DNA from 2 places in the Bacillus sp. FSL K6-3431 genome. Region 2 is predicted to be linked to the other one. Evidence: riboswitches for the same ligand, from Rfam matches in the RefSeq annotation. Region 2 holds a riboswitch; the other holds the start of a gene.
What was found. Region 2 has a riboswitch for FMN ahead of MHB53_RS00420 (ECF transporter S component). Riboswitches for the same ligand answer to the same signal wherever they lie in the genome.
Positions count from the first base shown of each region.

Region 1: linked by a shared signal. The riboswitch ahead of ribD (bifunctional diaminohydroxyphosphoribosylaminopyrimidine deaminase/5-amino-6-(5-phosphoribosylamino)uracil reductase RibD) and the one ahead of MHB53_RS00420 (ECF transporter S component) in region 2 are both predicted to bind FMN.

Region 1 covers NZ_JBBOCT010000001.1:1,724,774-1,729,203, reverse strand. Annotated here, with positions in the region: gene MHB53_RS26325 (methyl-accepting chemotaxis protein) at 1-272, shown strand, start outside; partial or broken gene MHB53_RS08805 (IS200/IS605 family accessory protein TnpB-related protein) at 497-927, shown strand; gene MHB53_RS08800 (hypothetical protein) at 1,208-1,351, opposite strand; FMN riboswitch at 1,644-1,790, shown strand; gene ribD (bifunctional diaminohydroxyphosphoribosylaminopyrimidine deaminase/5-amino-6-(5-phosphoribosylamino)uracil reductase RibD) at 2,007-3,128, shown strand; gene ribE (riboflavin synthase) at 3,109-3,753, shown strand; gene MHB53_RS08785 (bifunctional 3,4-dihydroxy-2-butanone-4-phosphate synthase/GTP cyclohydrolase II) at 3,769-4,430, shown strand, end outside.
Region 2 covers NZ_JBBOCT010000001.1:82,308-86,737, forward strand. Annotated here, with positions in the region: gene MHB53_RS00410 (RNA polymerase sigma factor SigX) at 256-795, shown strand; gene MHB53_RS00415 (hypothetical protein) at 782-1,951, shown strand; FMN riboswitch at 2,028-2,164, shown strand; gene MHB53_RS00420 (ECF transporter S component) at 2,323-2,904, shown strand; gene MHB53_RS00425 (ferredoxin) at 2,975-3,223, opposite strand; gene MHB53_RS00430 (helix-turn-helix domain-containing protein) at 3,481-4,430, shown strand, end outside.

The sequences.
Region 1 (4,430 bases), 1.6 Mb from region 2:
GGATAAAGAGTTCCATTACAAATGTGTCAACGGATATTAGTGGTATGTATAAGGAAGTGATACAGATTAATGTAAGTATCCAGGAGATCGCAACTGCAATGGGCAATATTGAACACACTGCTAATGAAAATACGATAAATACAAACCAAATAGTTACACATTCGGAAGAACAAACGGCTTCAATAGAGGAAATTACATCCTTGATGGAATCAATGTCTTATATGGCTGAGGAACTACAGGCACGAGTAAATAAATTTAAACTGCTAGCCTAGGAAATTGTCTATTCTAAAACATCAAACAGATTATTCCTAAGACAGGAGGCAGGAGGTGAGATACTTCCTGCTTCGTTTTTATTTATCAAATTCCCGCCAGAAAACTCCCACCTCAAGGAATGTGATGGGCGTAGCCCAATGAGTAGGTGGGAGATGAATGGTGGTTGGCGTTAGCCAAAACCCTATCCCTGCCTTCCTCCTTCTTTCACATTCAGACGTGACATGAACAGGTAGACACAATCGTGATTGGAACGAATCAAGATTGGAAACAACGGGTCAATCTAGGGAAAAGGAACAATCAGCATTTTGTGTCCGTCCCGTTTTCTATCTGATTTCTATGATCACCTACAAAGCAAAGAAAGTTGGGATTCAGGTCACCAAAACAGAGTCTTACACATCAAAAGCGAGTTTCCTTGATCACGATCCTCTCCCTGTCTATAAAGAAAAGGAAAGAACGAATTTTGTATTCAGCGGGAAAAGGATGAACCGGGGTCTCTATCGATCTGCCACGGGCATTTTCCTGAACGCAGATGTCAATGGCGCATACAATATTATCCGAAAAGTAGTTCCGAACGCCTTTGCCGACGGATTAGAGGGGTTGGGCGGTAACCACTCCACCAATGTGTCAACCCCACTAGCGTTAAACGTGCGATAACCTCGTTCGATACGCTAGAAACCCCTTCCGAAAAACGCTAGCGTTCGGTGGGGGAGTATTCATGGCAGGCTACAAAACAAGCTGTGTGGATTATTTTTCGTAGCCTTTCCAGAAGATGGATGTGGAAGCGATTTCCAAAAGGAGATAGAAACTTGCAATCCTAAATTAAAGTAATAGATGGTCAAACGAATTTTTTTAAAAAATAAGACTAATATATAACCTATAGATATAGTACAAGATGATTGCATATGCGTTCGAAAATAACTGAAAATGAAAGTATTTATTCTTGGGAGCTAATAGCAATACCAAGTAAATAAATATCTTCAATTATGGCCGGTTTAAATTGTTCTGGTGAACGTTTGTACTCGTCGAATAACCTACCTAGCTCTCTAATAAGTATTAATATTTCATCCGTATCAGGCATCTAAATAACCCCCTACTAAATTACTATCCATTATACAGGATTATATGCCCATGAAATAGGTTTGAGTAAAAAAAGAGATAAAAAAGCCAGAATTCCTTCCTAAACTGCTAAAATCATGTCAATTATTAATGGATATAGAAGCAATTATTTCCTATGTACTAACATTTATGCCATTTGGGCTACTAGTTTCTATAATTATTTTTGTTATTTTCGTTCGGATGTATCTAATAGAAAAAGTCAATCCTTGACATTACCGTCGTTGTAAGCTAATAATAAGATTTAAATCGAATATGTTTTCCTTCGGGGCAGGGTGTAATTCCCTACCGGCGGTGATGAGACAATGTCTCTCAGCCCGTGACCCGACTCTGATACTTTAGAGTCGGTGGATTTGGTGAAACTCCAAAGCCGACAGTGAAAGTCTGGATGGGAGAAGGAAACAGCGTCGTGGTTTGGTTGTGTTTTTATATTGGCAAAGGCCAGTTCTAAAACATGTTTGTTTAGTATGGTGAAAATACTTATCAACTAATACCAACCTCTGATGGCTTATTAAAGTTTGCGTTTTCAGCCCCGAGACATTTGTCCTCGGGGCTTTTTGTTGGTATTTGATGCTTTGCGTTGCTGTTTTCCTTTGTTGTAGAAAGAAAGGTGATATTAAATGTCTACAAAGAAATTTTACATGAAACTGGCATTACAGATGGCTGGCGCTGTCATTGGACAAACAAGCCCAAATCCTGTGGTTGGATGTGTCATTGTTAAGGATGGTAGGATTTTAGGGACTGGCGTACACATGAAAGCAGGCGATGCACATGCGGAAGTGAATGCCCTCCACCAGGCAACTGATGAAACGGATGGAGCGGATTTGTATGTAACGCTTGAACCATGTTCCCATTACGGGAAAACACCGCCGTGCGCAGACTTAATTATTGCCAAAAAGCTTCGTAATGTTTTCATTGCTTCACTAGACCCGAATCCACTTGTCTCAGGTAAGGGTGTTGAAAAGCTTCGCCAAGCGGGTATTCATGTGGAAACGGGGATTTGTGAAGAAGAAGCTACACAATTGAACAAATACTTTTTCCATTATATACAAACGAAGAAACCATATGTCACTATGAAATCAGCAGTGACTTTAGACGGAAAAACAGCATCTACAAGCGGAGACAGTAAATGGATCACATCTGAAGCAGCACGATTAGACGTCCATCAATATCGACATAGGAATGACGCGATACTAGTAGGAATCAATACGGTTATTCGAGATAATCCACATCTCACCACCAGATTGCCCCAAGGTGGAAAACATCCCATTCGTATTGTTTTGGACACCCATCTGGACATTCCAATGGAGTCCAATTTGTTAATTGATAATAAGTCTTCCACAATCATTGTTTGTGGAAATGAGGCGGACAAGAACAAACAAGAACAAATTGAAAGTAAAAATGTAACGGTTAAAAGGATGGCGTACACTCATATTCATATCGAGCATCTTCTTGACTGGCTTGGAGAAGAGCAAATTACATCATTGTTCGTAGAAGGTGGTGGCACGGTACACGGCTCATTTTTAGAGAGCGGACACTTCCAAGAAGTCATCATGTATATTGCACCTAAATTACTTGGTGATAATACCGGCTCACCTTCTTTTGGAGGCAGTGCGAAAAAACTAATGTCTGAGAGCCATTTACTTCAATTCCAATCGCTTGAAATGATTGGGCCAGACATTAAAGTTGTTGCCATCCCTGAAAAGAATGGGGGTGAATCAGATGTTCACAGGAATAATTGAAGAAATTGGGACCATTGTCCGGATTGAACGAAAAACATCATCACTAAAACTTGCGATTAATTGTAAAAAGGTTCTCGAAGATATACATCTGGGTGATAGTATCGCAGTAAATGGCGTTTGCTTAACCGCAGCTGAATTTACAAATCAATATTTTGAAACAGATGTAATGCCGGAAACGTTTATGGCTACGGCACTCCATAAGCTTTCGTCAGGATCTAAAGTGAATCTTGAAAGGGCAATGGCTGCAAATAGCAGATTTGGAGGCCATTTTGTAAGTGGGCATGTGGATGGAACTGGAACAATTATGCAAAAGTGGAACAAGGAGAACGCTTTGTATATGACTATTCGTGTACCAGAATCTTTTTCCCCTTTTTTAATGGAGAAAGGTTCTGTAGCTATTGATGGTATGTCACTCACCCTATTTGGTTCGGAGGGAGTAGACATAACGATTTCCCTCATTCCACATACACAAAAAGAAACAGTGCTAGCGCAAAAAAATATTGGAGAACAAGTAAACCTTGAATGCGATATGTTGGCGAAATATGTACAGAATATTTTAAAGCATCCAAGCAATACACAAAAAAGTACGACGATGAATTTGTTAACCGAAAATGGGTTTATCTAAAATGGAGGTGATTATATGTTCGATACGATCGAAAAAGCACTAGAAGATTTAAAAGCAGGAAAAGTTATCATCGTTACTGATGATGAAGATCGGGAAAATGAGGGAGATTTTGTCGCACTTGCTGACAAAGCAACTCCAGATATAATCAATTTCATGGTGACGGAAGGAAGAGGTCTAGTCTGTGTGCCGATAACGAAAAAGATAGCCACTCGGTTGAATTTGCCGCTGATGACGGATCTTAATACGGATTCTCATGGTACAGCATTTACCTTGAGTGTGGACCATGTGACAACACACACTGGCATCAGTGCTTTAGAACGCTCAGCAACCGTCATGAAGCTCAGTTCAAAAGAGGCAAAACCCGAGGATTTTAAAAGACCTGGACATATTTTTCCACTGATAGCAAAAGAGGGTGGTGTCTTAAAAAGGGCAGGCCATACGGAAGCAGCTGTTGATTTGGCTAAGATGTGCGGTTCTGATCCGTCAGCTGTTATTTGCGAAATTTTAAAACCAGACGGAACGATGGCACGGGTTCCAGATTTGAGAGCAGTTGCTGATAAATTTGACTTGGCGATGATCACAATCCAAGATTTGATACGTTACCGAAGCAGTACAGAAGTACTTGTTAAGCGCGAAACTGAAATATCACTTCCAACAAAATATGGTGATTTCAAGCT
Region 2 (4,430 bases):
ATGTATTATGATAACTTCAGAATCGATATAAAACCAATATATAATAAAAAGAATATGCGGATTGAACAATCTAAGAAAAGGTTGTTCAATCCGTTTTCTTATGGGAAAATTGAGGAACGTAGGGTAGAAAGGATTATAGTTATATAAATTTTTTACCATGGTATTCATATATAATTGATGTGACTTTATGAACATCCTCTTTATGTAACTTTTTTACCAATAAAACGACTAATACTATGACGGGGAGGGGAATGAATGGACTCCGTTTTTCAGGATATATATGAAAAGTATCATCAGGATTTGTTTCGCTTTTTATTTTATATGATAAAAAACCGTGAAGAAACAGAGGACTTAGTGCAAGAAGTATATATTAGGGTAATGAGGTACTATGATAGGTTTGAAGGAAAAAGCACGGAAAAAACATGGTTGTTTTCCATCGCAAAAAATGTCGCGATTGATCACTTTCGCAAACAAAAAGGTTGGAAAGAACGAATATATGAAAAGTTTGATTGGGAACTATATCAAATAAAGGATGATGGTGCACTCCCTGAAGATGAAGCGTTGAGGCATGAAGAAATTCGTTATCTATATTCATGTTTAGATAACTGCTCAACGAATCAGCGTCTCGTGCTCGTGATGCGCTATTTGAATGGATTCTCTATTGCAGAAACTGCTGAAGTATTGAAATGGTCAGAAAGTAAGGTGAAAACCACTCAACATAGAGCATTGAAATCCCTCAAAACGTTGATGGAAATTGCGCAAAGGAAGGAGGCCTTGGAAGATGAATCAATATGATGAAAACGATAAAAAGTTAATCAAACTAATGGAACAATTGCCAGATATAGAGGATAAGCGACCTAAGGATGAGATATTTCGAAATGTAAAATATGGATTGCAAAAAAAGAAAAAAAGAACAAGACTAATTCCCGTATTGTCTGCAATAGCTGCTGTCCTATTTTTGGCCATTGTTATACCGCTATTTTTTCAGCAGTCTGGGGGGAACTTTATGAGTATGGATAGTGCAAAACAAGAAAACCACTTGAATAGTTCTGAAGAAAAAACAGAAATGTCTATTCAGAGTAAAAGATCGATGGATTCAAACGAATCTGAGTTGATTCAATCATCTGATTCATACGAAATGGTTACTTCCGTGTATGATACGGGGCAGAATGCGGATGATATCGTTACATTTGGTGCTGTTACTACTGATGGGTTTGTTGTACCAATCAGTATGCGAGTGGAAGATGTGAAGCCGGACTGGCTATCTACGTTAAAACATACTGCAGCTTCGATCAATTTAGAAGCATCCGGTTTTGAAGAGGTTTCTCCATTAATAAAGGCAATGAGATATGGTGAGGATTCTAAGACCATAGATGTAGAAATAACAGATGATAATATAGCGTTTTTTACTAAAAATGAAAAACAGTTAATGCAGATGATAGAATATACTGTGCAGACACAAGGTATTGAGATTGTGAAATTTGTAAATGATCATCATGATCCGGTCGAACTTGGTGCATACGGTGTGCTTCAGGATCTAATAGTCAAAGATATTTCTAAAAAACCCTATTTTTTATATGAGTATGAAAATGGCGGAAAGTATATTATTCCTGCTGATCTAGCTTCAACTAATTTCACTGATGCCCTAAGCGATTTGAAAAATGTGCCTAATGATTTTTATCAAGCCTTAATTCCTGAAGAAGTTACATTATCATCTAAAGAAGGGGAGAATGGAGGAGTAATCATCCAGTTTAAAGAAGTGTTTATACTGGATAAAGGCGACTTACATGCAAATATCAGAATGATTGAAGGTATCTTATTAACGGCAAAAGCATTTGGGTATGACACTGTGAAATTTGAAAACATACTACCATTACACTTTGACAATTTTGATTTTAGTAATCCTATATCTGTCCCATATTCCGCTAATTTAATATATAAGGAAAAGTAGAACGTTAATTAGAACGTAATTTTTTCTTCACAATTGTAATGGAATAGTGTATAATTAATTCGTATAATAAAATACGGTTCATCTTCGGGGCGTGGTGAAATTCCCGACCGGCGGTAATGAAGCTTTTTGCTTATAAGCCCGCGAGCCTTTTTTAAGGCAGGATTTGGTGCGATTCCAAAGCCGACAGTAAAGTCTGGATGGGAGAAGATGAAGGTTGCCTAGTGTTCAAAATGCAGGTTTTGAACGCTTGTTAGAGCATGCCTGATAATTCTCCCTCAAAGAAACTTTCTTTGAGGGTTTTTATTTGGATATGTATTAGCTTAAGGTCAACCTTTCTTCAACAAGAGGTGAATCTCTAAGGAGAGAGGAAAATGAAGAAATTTAGTGTAAAAACGTTTGTTGCAATTGGCATGTTGAGTAGCTTATCTTTTATATTAATGCTAATCAAATTTCCAATACCGCCGTTTCCGGCATGGTTAACTGTGGACTTCAGTGATATACCTGCATTAATCGCTGCATTATTATTTGGTCCACTTGCTGCCATATTGGTTGAATTATTTAAAAATATTTTAGATTATTTATTGATGGGAAGTGAAGCCGGTTTGCCAATAGGTAATATGGCTAATTTCCTAGCAGGGATTACATTTGTTTTGCCAGTTTATTTTGTTTATAATCGTTTGAAAATGAAAAAGCGTTTAGCTTTGTCTATGGTTATTGGCACTGCTGCGATGGCTGTTATCATGAGTATTATGAATTATGTATGGGTGTTACCAGCATATACGATTTTACTAGGATGGGATCCGATGTCTACATCAGCAATGCGTCAAGTTGTTGTTGCAGCAATCTTACCCTTTAATATCATTAAGGGTCTCTTAGTTACAACGATTTTCCTACTGTTGTACAGCCGTCTTCAAGAATGGTTGAATAAACAGATAACATATAAAAACGTATAAAAGCAGCGCCATTGGCGCTGCTTTTTATCATAATAAAATCACTCGCCGTTCGAGCGATTTTCACTTTATGCTATTCGTATTTTAAAGGATCGCCTTCGAATGATTCATCAGCAACTTTAATAGAATCTGTTGGACACCCCTCAAAAGCATCAATCATGTCCTCTTCCAGAATATCGGGGATTTCTGCTGTACCTTGATTATCATCCAGTATGACATAGGCTATTCCTTCATCATCATAATCATATATGTCAGGTGCCGCAGCTCCACATGCTCCGCATGCAATGCAAGTATCTTTATCCACTATGGTGTATTTTGGCATGAACTTTCCTCCTACTTAAACTTCTCTAGAACTTATTCTATACGATCTCTGAAAATAAGCATACTAAAAGTATCTATATTTAATATTAATCCTACTACGTCAACATTTCAACCATATTCACCTGAAAACTTTGTCTGATACTATCTTGATAGAAACTTATTGCATGGCGATTTTTGGAGAAATTACATAGATGTAGTCGAAAGTGCAAATTCATGATAAGATTAATGCAATTAAACGTATGGGGGGACCCGATTGTCATGACTTTTTTGCAGGCTGTGATATTGGAATGTTTAAGACAAATAAATGGTGAGAGAACTATTTATTCTGTATATCATTTACTAAAAGGCAAAAAATCATCACAAACTATTCAAGATGCCCACCTATTCCGGTTGGGGCATTATTTTAAAACATTTCCTCAAATGGATCGAATGGAATACAACTTTACTATTAAATATCTAACACAAGAAGGTTTTATTTCACCCATAAATGATTCGCAAAAATATATAATGACAGAAAATGGTTCGGATAAGTGTAAGGCTTATTTCTATAAAACGCCTGTGCTTCATTCTTTAAATGGCTGGAAATATCAAGATACAGCTATTCTATTGTGGAAAAGGTTAACATTACTCGTTCAAACAATATCGCATCTTAATCATCGAGATAAACGGTATCAAGCTGTACAAAGAGATCCAGATGTTTATAAATGGATCAAGCAATTTTTGAAACAGTACAAAGGGGGAAGAGGGGATTTATCGAAAAGCATTTATGATGAATTGCATCATATTTTTTCAGGAGGCTTTCCGGAATCCCCATTAATGATTGTTTTGAAACTTACAGGGCGCAATTTAATCGGGTTGACTACTAAGCAAGTAGCAAATAAATTAGGCGTGGAAGAAACGGAATATCACTTTAGATTTTTAAATGCGCTTCATTATATGATTGATCAGATAATTAGTCAGGGAAGGCAATATCCACTCTTGCATACTATTATTTCAGATATTTTCCAATCCATACCTTATACGAAATCAACGCTAAAAACATACGAATTACTGCAAAAAAATATGACCATTGACCAAGTTGCACAAGTGCGTAAACTTAGAAAAAGCACGATTGAAGACCATGTCATTGAAATTGCGCTTACAGATCACCAATTTTCAATAGATCATTTGATCGATCAACACAAGATAGATGAAATTATTGATGCTGT